DNA from 2 places in the Micromonospora sp. WMMD735 genome. Region 2 is predicted to be linked to the other one. Evidence: riboswitches for the same ligand, from Rfam matches in the RefSeq annotation. Region 2 holds a riboswitch; the other holds the start of a gene.

Region 1 (3,402 bases), 670 kb from region 2:
GTCCCCGTCGGCCAGGGCGGCGGTGGCGGTCAGCCGGCCGGCCCCGGGGCGGAGCAGGCCGCCGAGCAGCAGCGCGAGGGTGGACTTGCCGGCCCCGTTCGGGCCGAGGACGGCGAGCGCCTCGCCGGCGCGTACGGCCAGGTCGGTGGGGGCCAGTCGGGGCGGCAGGCCGAGCCGGTCGGCGGTGAGCAACTCCGCGTCGGGCGGCCCGGCGGCCCGCCGGGTCACCGTGGGGTGGCCGGGCACCCACACCCCTTCGGCGGCGAGCGTGGCCCCGTGCGCGGCGAATACCGCCTCCGGGGTCCCGTCGGCCCGGACCCCACCACCGGGGGTGAGCACCACCACCCGGTCGACCAGGGGGAGGGCGTCGGCGACCCGGTGTTCGACCAGGACCAGGGTGGTGTCGGGGTCCAACGCGCCGGCCACCGCCGTGCGGACCAGGTCCGCGCCGGCCGGGTCGAGGTTGGCGGTGGGCTCGTCGAGCAGCAGCAGCCCCGGCCGCAGCGCCAGCACGCCGGCCAGGGCGAGCCGCTGCTGCTCGCCGCCGGACAGCGCCGCGGTGGGCCGGTCCCGGTGGTACGGGAAACCGACCCGACGCAGCGCCTCGTCCACCCGGGGCCAGATCTCGTCGCCGGGTACCCCCCGGTTCTCCAGGCCGAACGCGACGTCGTCGCCGCAGCGGGCCATCACGAGCTGGGACTGCGGGTCCTGGAAGACGGTGCCGACCCGCTCACGGGCCTTGGTCGGGTCGAGGCCGTCGATCTCGACGGTGCCCTCCTGCTCGCCGGAGTCCGCCGGCAGCAGCCCGGCCAGTGCGGCGAGCAGGGTGCTCTTGCCGGCCCCGGACGGCCCCAGCAGCAGCACCCGTTCCCCGTGGTCGATGCGCAGGTCGACCCCGCGTACCGCCCAGGCCCGCCGCCCGGCGTGCCGCCAGCCGAAGCCGACCAGCCTCACCCCGGCCACGCCACCGACCCCTCCCCGCTCGCCACCGCGGGGTCAGACGAGCTTGCGGTCGCGGGCGGCGGGGAACCGGTCGAGCACCCCGGTCTCGGCGAGCGCCCGGGTCAGGTACCAGCCGCCGACCCCGGCGACGACGGCGGCGCTGAGCACGGTCAGTGCCGCGTACGGCAGGCGGTAGCTGACCAGGGCGTACTCGGCGTTCCAGACGAAGAAGTCGAACAGGGCGGCGCTCAGCCCGGTCATCGCCCCGGCGAGCACCGCCACCGGCAGCCGGTACGTCCGGTAGCGGAACGCGGCGAAGGCCAGTTCCGCGCCGAGGCCCTGGATCAGGCCCTGGACGATGGTGACGCCACCCCACTCCGCACCGAGCAGCGCGGAGACGGTGGCGGCGACCGCCTCGCAGAACAGGGCCGCCCCCGGCTTGCGGATCACCAGGCCGCCGAGCACGGCCGGGACGAGCCACACCCCGTACATCACGGCCTGGCTGGCCGGTGCGGCGGCGAATACCGGGTCGACGGCCTTCCAGACCAGGCCCCAGGCCCAGAAGATGACCCCGAAGGCCACGGCGATCACGGCGGCGACCACGATGTCGATCGTGCGCCACCGGTTGGTGGTGGTGTGCTGCATGTCGGTGCTCCCAGTCCAGCGATCGAACCAGGAGAAGACGCACGCCGCGCCCGGCGGCAGCCGGACGGCGGCGCGGCTGGAGGTCGACCGAACTCCCTGCGCTGGCATTACCCAGATCAGGTTCGAGGGTCTGCGGGCGGTGCCCGCACTCTCAGCGCTGTGCGCTCCCCTGTCGGATGTGAAGTTGTCTCGGCAGACGCTAGCACCGACCTGCGGCAACGGCCCAGCAGGTCATGGTTCCCGGCATTCGACGCCCGGGCGGGGGTCCGGGTCGCTGGGTAGGCTGACGATCATGCGGGTGGCGGCGCGGGGACTGACGTTCGACGTACGGGCCGGTGGCCCGGAGGGCGGCAACGTGGTGCTGCTGCTGCACGGCTTCCCCCAGCACGGTGGGGAGTGGGACGCGGTGGTGCCCGCCCTGCACGCCGCCGGGCTGCGCACGTACGCACCCGACCAGCGGGGTTACTCGCCCGGTGCCCGCCCGACGGAGGTGGCCGACTACCGGCTGCCGGAGCTGGTCGCCGACGCGGTGGCGGTGCTGGACGCGCTGGACGTCGAGGCCGCGCACGTGGTGGGGCACGACTGGGGCGCGGTCGTCGCCTGGGCGTTGGCCGCAGGGCACCCGGAGCGGGTGCGTACCCTCACCGCGGTCTCGGTGCCGCATCCGGCCGCCTTCGGGTACGCGCTGGCCACCGACCGCCGGCAGCGGGCGCGCTCGGCGTACATGGCGTTGTTCCGCCGGGCGGGCCTGGCGGAGAAGGTGCTGCTGGCCGGGCGGGGGGTGGTGCTGCGCCGGCTGCTGTCCGGCGTCGGCGACCCGGCCCGGGTGGCCGGGTACGCCGGGCCGCTGCGGACCCCCGGCGCGTTGACCGGGGCCCTGAACTGGTACCGGGCGATGTCGGGGCGGGACATGAAGGCGGTCGGTCCGGTGGGCGTGCCGACCAGCTACGTGTGGAGTGACCGGGACGTGGCGATCGGGCGGGCCGCCGCGCAGGCGTGCGTCCGGCACGTGTCGGGGGAGTACCGGTTCGTGGTGCTTCCCGGGGTGACCCACTGGATTCCCGACGAGGCGCCGGGCCCGTTGGCCGAGGCGATCCTGGCCCGGGTGCGCGGGTCGGCCTGACGCTGTCGGCGGAGCGGCCCGATCGGGGTTCGTGAATCGGTTTCGGGCGGTTGCGGATCGGGCACAGGCGTTGCTGCCGACGGGGGGTGCCCCCGTCGGTCGTACCGTCTGAACCGGAGGTAACGCGTGTCGAAGGAATCCGAGAAGCAGCGATGGCAACGCAACTTCGCCGATCTGCTCCAGGAACTGCGGGTCGCCCAGACCGGCGTGCAGATCCTCTTCGCCTTCCTGCTGACCCTGCCGTTCAGTAACGGGTTCACCCGGACCAGCGAGTTCCAGCGGGACGTCTACATCCTGGCCCTGCTGTCCGCCGCCGCGGCCACCGCGATGATCATCTCGCCGGTCGCCTTCCACCGGGCGCTGTTCCGCCAGGGCCGCAAGCCGGAACTGGTCCGCTTCGCCCACCGGATGGCCTCCGGTGGGTTGGCCTTCATGCTGGTCGCGATGGTGAGCGCGGTCCTGCTGATCGCCGACTTCGTGCTCGACACCGGCATCGCCGTGGTGCTCACCGTGATCACCGGCCTGTGGTTCCTGACCTTCTGGGTGATCCTGCCGTTCGCCCGGCGCAACTGGGGCGAGGACGACATCGACGACGACGATGACGACCCGGTGGTGCTGAGCGGCGACTGATCCCGTTCGTCGGGTGGTGCGACGAGTGCGGTGGGCCGGGGGTCCACCCGGGCCGACGGCGG
Region 2 (3,402 bases):
CCGGCGGTGCCGGGCGCGGTGTCGACCCGGCGCAGGGCGAGGGTGACCAGTCCGGTGCCGGAGGCCCGGATCGCCTGCTCCAGCACGTGCAGGTTGGCCGCGCCGCCGGTGCCGAGGATGAGCCGGGAGGTGAAGGTCCGTCCGGCGATGGTGAGGGGCATCCGGGTCACCCGCCCTGGGCGGCGCTGAGCACCTCGACCCGGTCGCCGTCGCGCAGCTCGGTCGCCGGCCAGCCGCCCCGGGGGACCACCTCGCCGTTGACCGCGACGGCGAGGCCGCGCCGCTGCCCGGTGACCGTGGCGACCAGGTCCGCGACGGTCGTGCCGCCGGCCAGCTCGCGTCCGACGCCGTTGACGATCAGTCGCACGTCTTCCTCCTCAGTGGAACCGGTCGGCGGTGAAGGGGGTGAGCAGGGGGTCCGGCTGACCGGTGACGATCAGGTCGGTGATCAGGTCGGCGGTGACCGGGGTGAGCACGATGCCGTGCCGGTGGTGGCCGGTGGCGGCGAGCACGCCGGGCCGGCCGGGCAGCGGGCCGAGGATCGGCGCGTTGTCCGGGGTGCCGGGGCGCAGCCCGGCGGTCGCCTCGGTCAGCGCGTACTCGGCGAGTTCGGGGACGAGGTCGACGGCGGCCCGGAGCAGCCGCAGCACCGCCCCGGTGGTCACCTCGGTGTCGGTGCGTTCCTCGACGGTCGCCCCGAGCACCACCTCGCCGTCGTCACGGGGGACGAGGTAGACCGACTCGCCGTCGGCGTACCCCCGGATGACGTGCCGGAAGCCGGGCGGGCGGTGGTCGGGCGCGCGCAGCCGCAGCACCTGGCCCTTGACCGGGCGGACCGGTAGCCCGGTCAGCGCGGCGGCGCCGCAGCCGGCGGCGACCACGACGACCGGCGCGTCCACCTCGGCCAGTCGGGTCACCGCGCCGGGCAGCAGGGTCGCGCCGGCCCGTCCGGCGGCGACCCGTAGCGCGTCGACCAGCCGGCGCGGGTCGACCTGGTGGTCGCCGGGGGCGACCGCCCCGCCGCGCAGCCGGGGGGTCAGCGCCGGTTCGCGCTCCCGTAGCTGCGACGGGCGCAGCGCGCTGATCGGCAGCCCCAACCCCTGCTGGTACGACCAGAGCCGGCGTGCCTCGGCCAGGTCGTCCCCGGTCAGCCCGACGACGAGGGTGCCGTCGGTGCGGTAGCCGAACTCCGTTCCGGTGGCTTCGGTCAGTTCGGCGGCGAAGCCCGACCAGCGGGCGGCGGACGCGGTGAGCAGCCCGGTCAGTTCCCGTTCCCCGAAGTACGCCTCGGCGACGGGGGCGAGCATTCCGGCGGCGACCCGGGACGCGCCGGAGCCGGGGGCCGGGTCGTGCACGGCCACCCGCAGGCCCCGGGTGGCGCAGCGCCAGGCGATCGCCAATCCGACCGGCCCCGCGCCCACGATGGCGACGTCGGGCCGGGTCAGCACGTCAGCGCCGCGATCAGTTCGGCGGTGGCCCGGCCCGGGTCGGCGGCGGTGGACAGCGCCCCGACCACCGCCACCCCGTACGCCCCGGCGGCCCGCAGCGCCGGCACCGTGGCGACGGTGACCCCGCCGATGGCGATGACCGGCACGTCGACGGCCGCGACGACGGCGCGGATGCCGGCGGGGCCGATCGGGTCGGGCAGGCCGGTCTTGGTGGCGGTCGGGTGGCACGGGCCGACGCCCAGGTAGCTGGCCCCGGCGGCGACGGCCCGGGCGGCGGCGACCGGTTCCCGGGCGGTCGCGCCGAGCACGGCGGCGTGGCCGAGGACCCGGCGGGCCGCCGCGACGGGCAGGTCGTCCGCGCCGACGTGGCCGCCGTGGGCGTCCACCGCGAGGGCGACGTGCAGCCGGTCGTTGACCAGGCAGGTGGCCCCGTACGGGGCACACTGCTCGCGCACCCGTCGGGCCAGGTCGTACGCCTGCCGGTCGGTGGTGTGGTCGGTCACCCGGACCTGGACGACGAGGTCGGCGCGGGCCACCGGGAGGGCGGCCCGTACGACGGCGAGCGGGTCGCACCCGGGGCGGGTGTCGGTGATCAGATGCAGTCGGCCGAGGGACGGCACGGCAACTCTCCTCCCTGCGCCGGCATTACCCGGATCAGGTTCGACGGTCGGGGGCTCCCAGCCCCCCTCTCAGCCCGGTGTACCGGGCTCCCGTGGGTCACGTGCCTGTGACCGTACGACAGATCCGCTGATCCGCCAAGGGGTGTTAGATTGATCCAGGACCATCGATGCCTACTGTTTTGGGCTTGTATCCACATAAGCCGGAAAAGCGAGTCGCCGATACCGAATCGTTACATGCTCATGCCTTGCCGGAAACCAATCCAGCGGCGCTAATTTGTTCAACCGATCGACATTATTCCGGTGCGGAGCCTCGGCGTGGCCCGTACCTGATCGCCACCGGTGCGGACCTCGGCGGGCCCACACCGATCCGACCGGGGACGGTCTGCGGCGAGTCGTCCCCATGCCCCCACCACTGTCCAACGCGGACAAAAGGAGCATGGAGTGTCTCCATCCCGCCATCGCCGCGCACGTCGCGGTCCACTGGGTGCCGGTCTACTGGCCCTCTCCCTACTCGCCAGCGGCCTGATCGGCGGCACCGCCGCCCAGGCCGCTCCCGTCGCGCAGGCCCGGCCCCAGGCCGCACCCGCGCCGGCAGCGGCAGCCGCCGCCGAACCGTTCTCGGTCCTGGTCTTCTCCAAGACCGCCGGATTCCGGCACGACGCCATCCCGGCCGGCATCGCCGCGATCCAGAAGCTCGGCACCGAGAACGGCTTCACCGTCGACACCACCGAGGACGGAGCCGCCTTCAACGACACCAACCTGGCCAAGTACCAGGCGGTCATCTGGCTCTCCACCACCGGTGACGTGCTCGACGCCACCCAGCAGGCCGCGTTCGAGCGCTACATCAAGGCCGGCGGCGGCTACGCGGGCGTGCACGCCGCCTCCGACACCGAGTACGACTGGGCCTGGTACGGCAACCTGGTCGGTGCGTACTTCTCCGGCCACCCGGCCAACCAGCAGGCCACCGTCAAGGTCGAGGACCACGCGCACCCGTCGACGGCCGACCTGCCGGACCGCTGGTCCCGGTTCGACGAGTGGTACAACTTCCGCACCAACCCGCGCTCCAAGGTGCACGTGCTGGCCAGCCTGGACGAGAAGTCCTACAGCCCGGGTGCCGGCGCGATGGGCGCGGACCACCCCACCGCCTGGTGCCAGGACTACGACGGCGGTCGCTCCTGGTACACCGGCGGCGGCCACACCCAGGCGTCGTACACCGAGCCGGAGTTCCTCAGCCACCTGCTCGGCGGCATCCGCACCGCGGCCGGGGTCGAGAACGCCGACTGCGGCGCCACCAAGACCTCGAACTTCGAGAAGGTCACCCTCGACAGCAACAC

Evidence for each region. Region 2 has a riboswitch for thiamine pyrophosphate ahead of thiE (thiamine phosphate synthase). Riboswitches for the same ligand answer to the same signal wherever they lie in the genome.
Region 1: another riboswitch for thiamine pyrophosphate. It lies ahead of ACN268_RS14785 (ECF transporter S component); the one in region 2 lies ahead of thiE (thiamine phosphate synthase).

Annotation. Positions count from the first base shown of each region.
Region 1 is NZ_JBMHMJ010000002.1:3,507,597-3,510,998, reverse strand. Features, by position in the region: gene ACN268_RS14790 (ABC transporter ATP-binding protein) at 1-963, opposite strand, end outside; gene ACN268_RS14785 (ECF transporter S component) at 997-1,587, opposite strand; TPP riboswitch at 1,663-1,768, opposite strand; gene ACN268_RS14780 (alpha/beta fold hydrolase) at 1,880-2,710, shown strand; gene ACN268_RS14775 (DUF6328 family protein) at 2,837-3,340, shown strand.
Region 2 is NZ_JBMHMJ010000002.1:4,179,784-4,183,185, forward strand. Features, by position in the region: gene ACN268_RS17765 (thiazole synthase) at 1-161, opposite strand, end outside; gene thiS (sulfur carrier protein ThiS) at 167-367, opposite strand; gene thiO (glycine oxidase ThiO) at 378-1,448, opposite strand; gene thiE (thiamine phosphate synthase) at 1,442-2,068, opposite strand; TPP riboswitch at 2,063-2,172, opposite strand; gene ACN268_RS17785 (ThuA domain-containing protein) at 2,510-3,402, shown strand, end outside.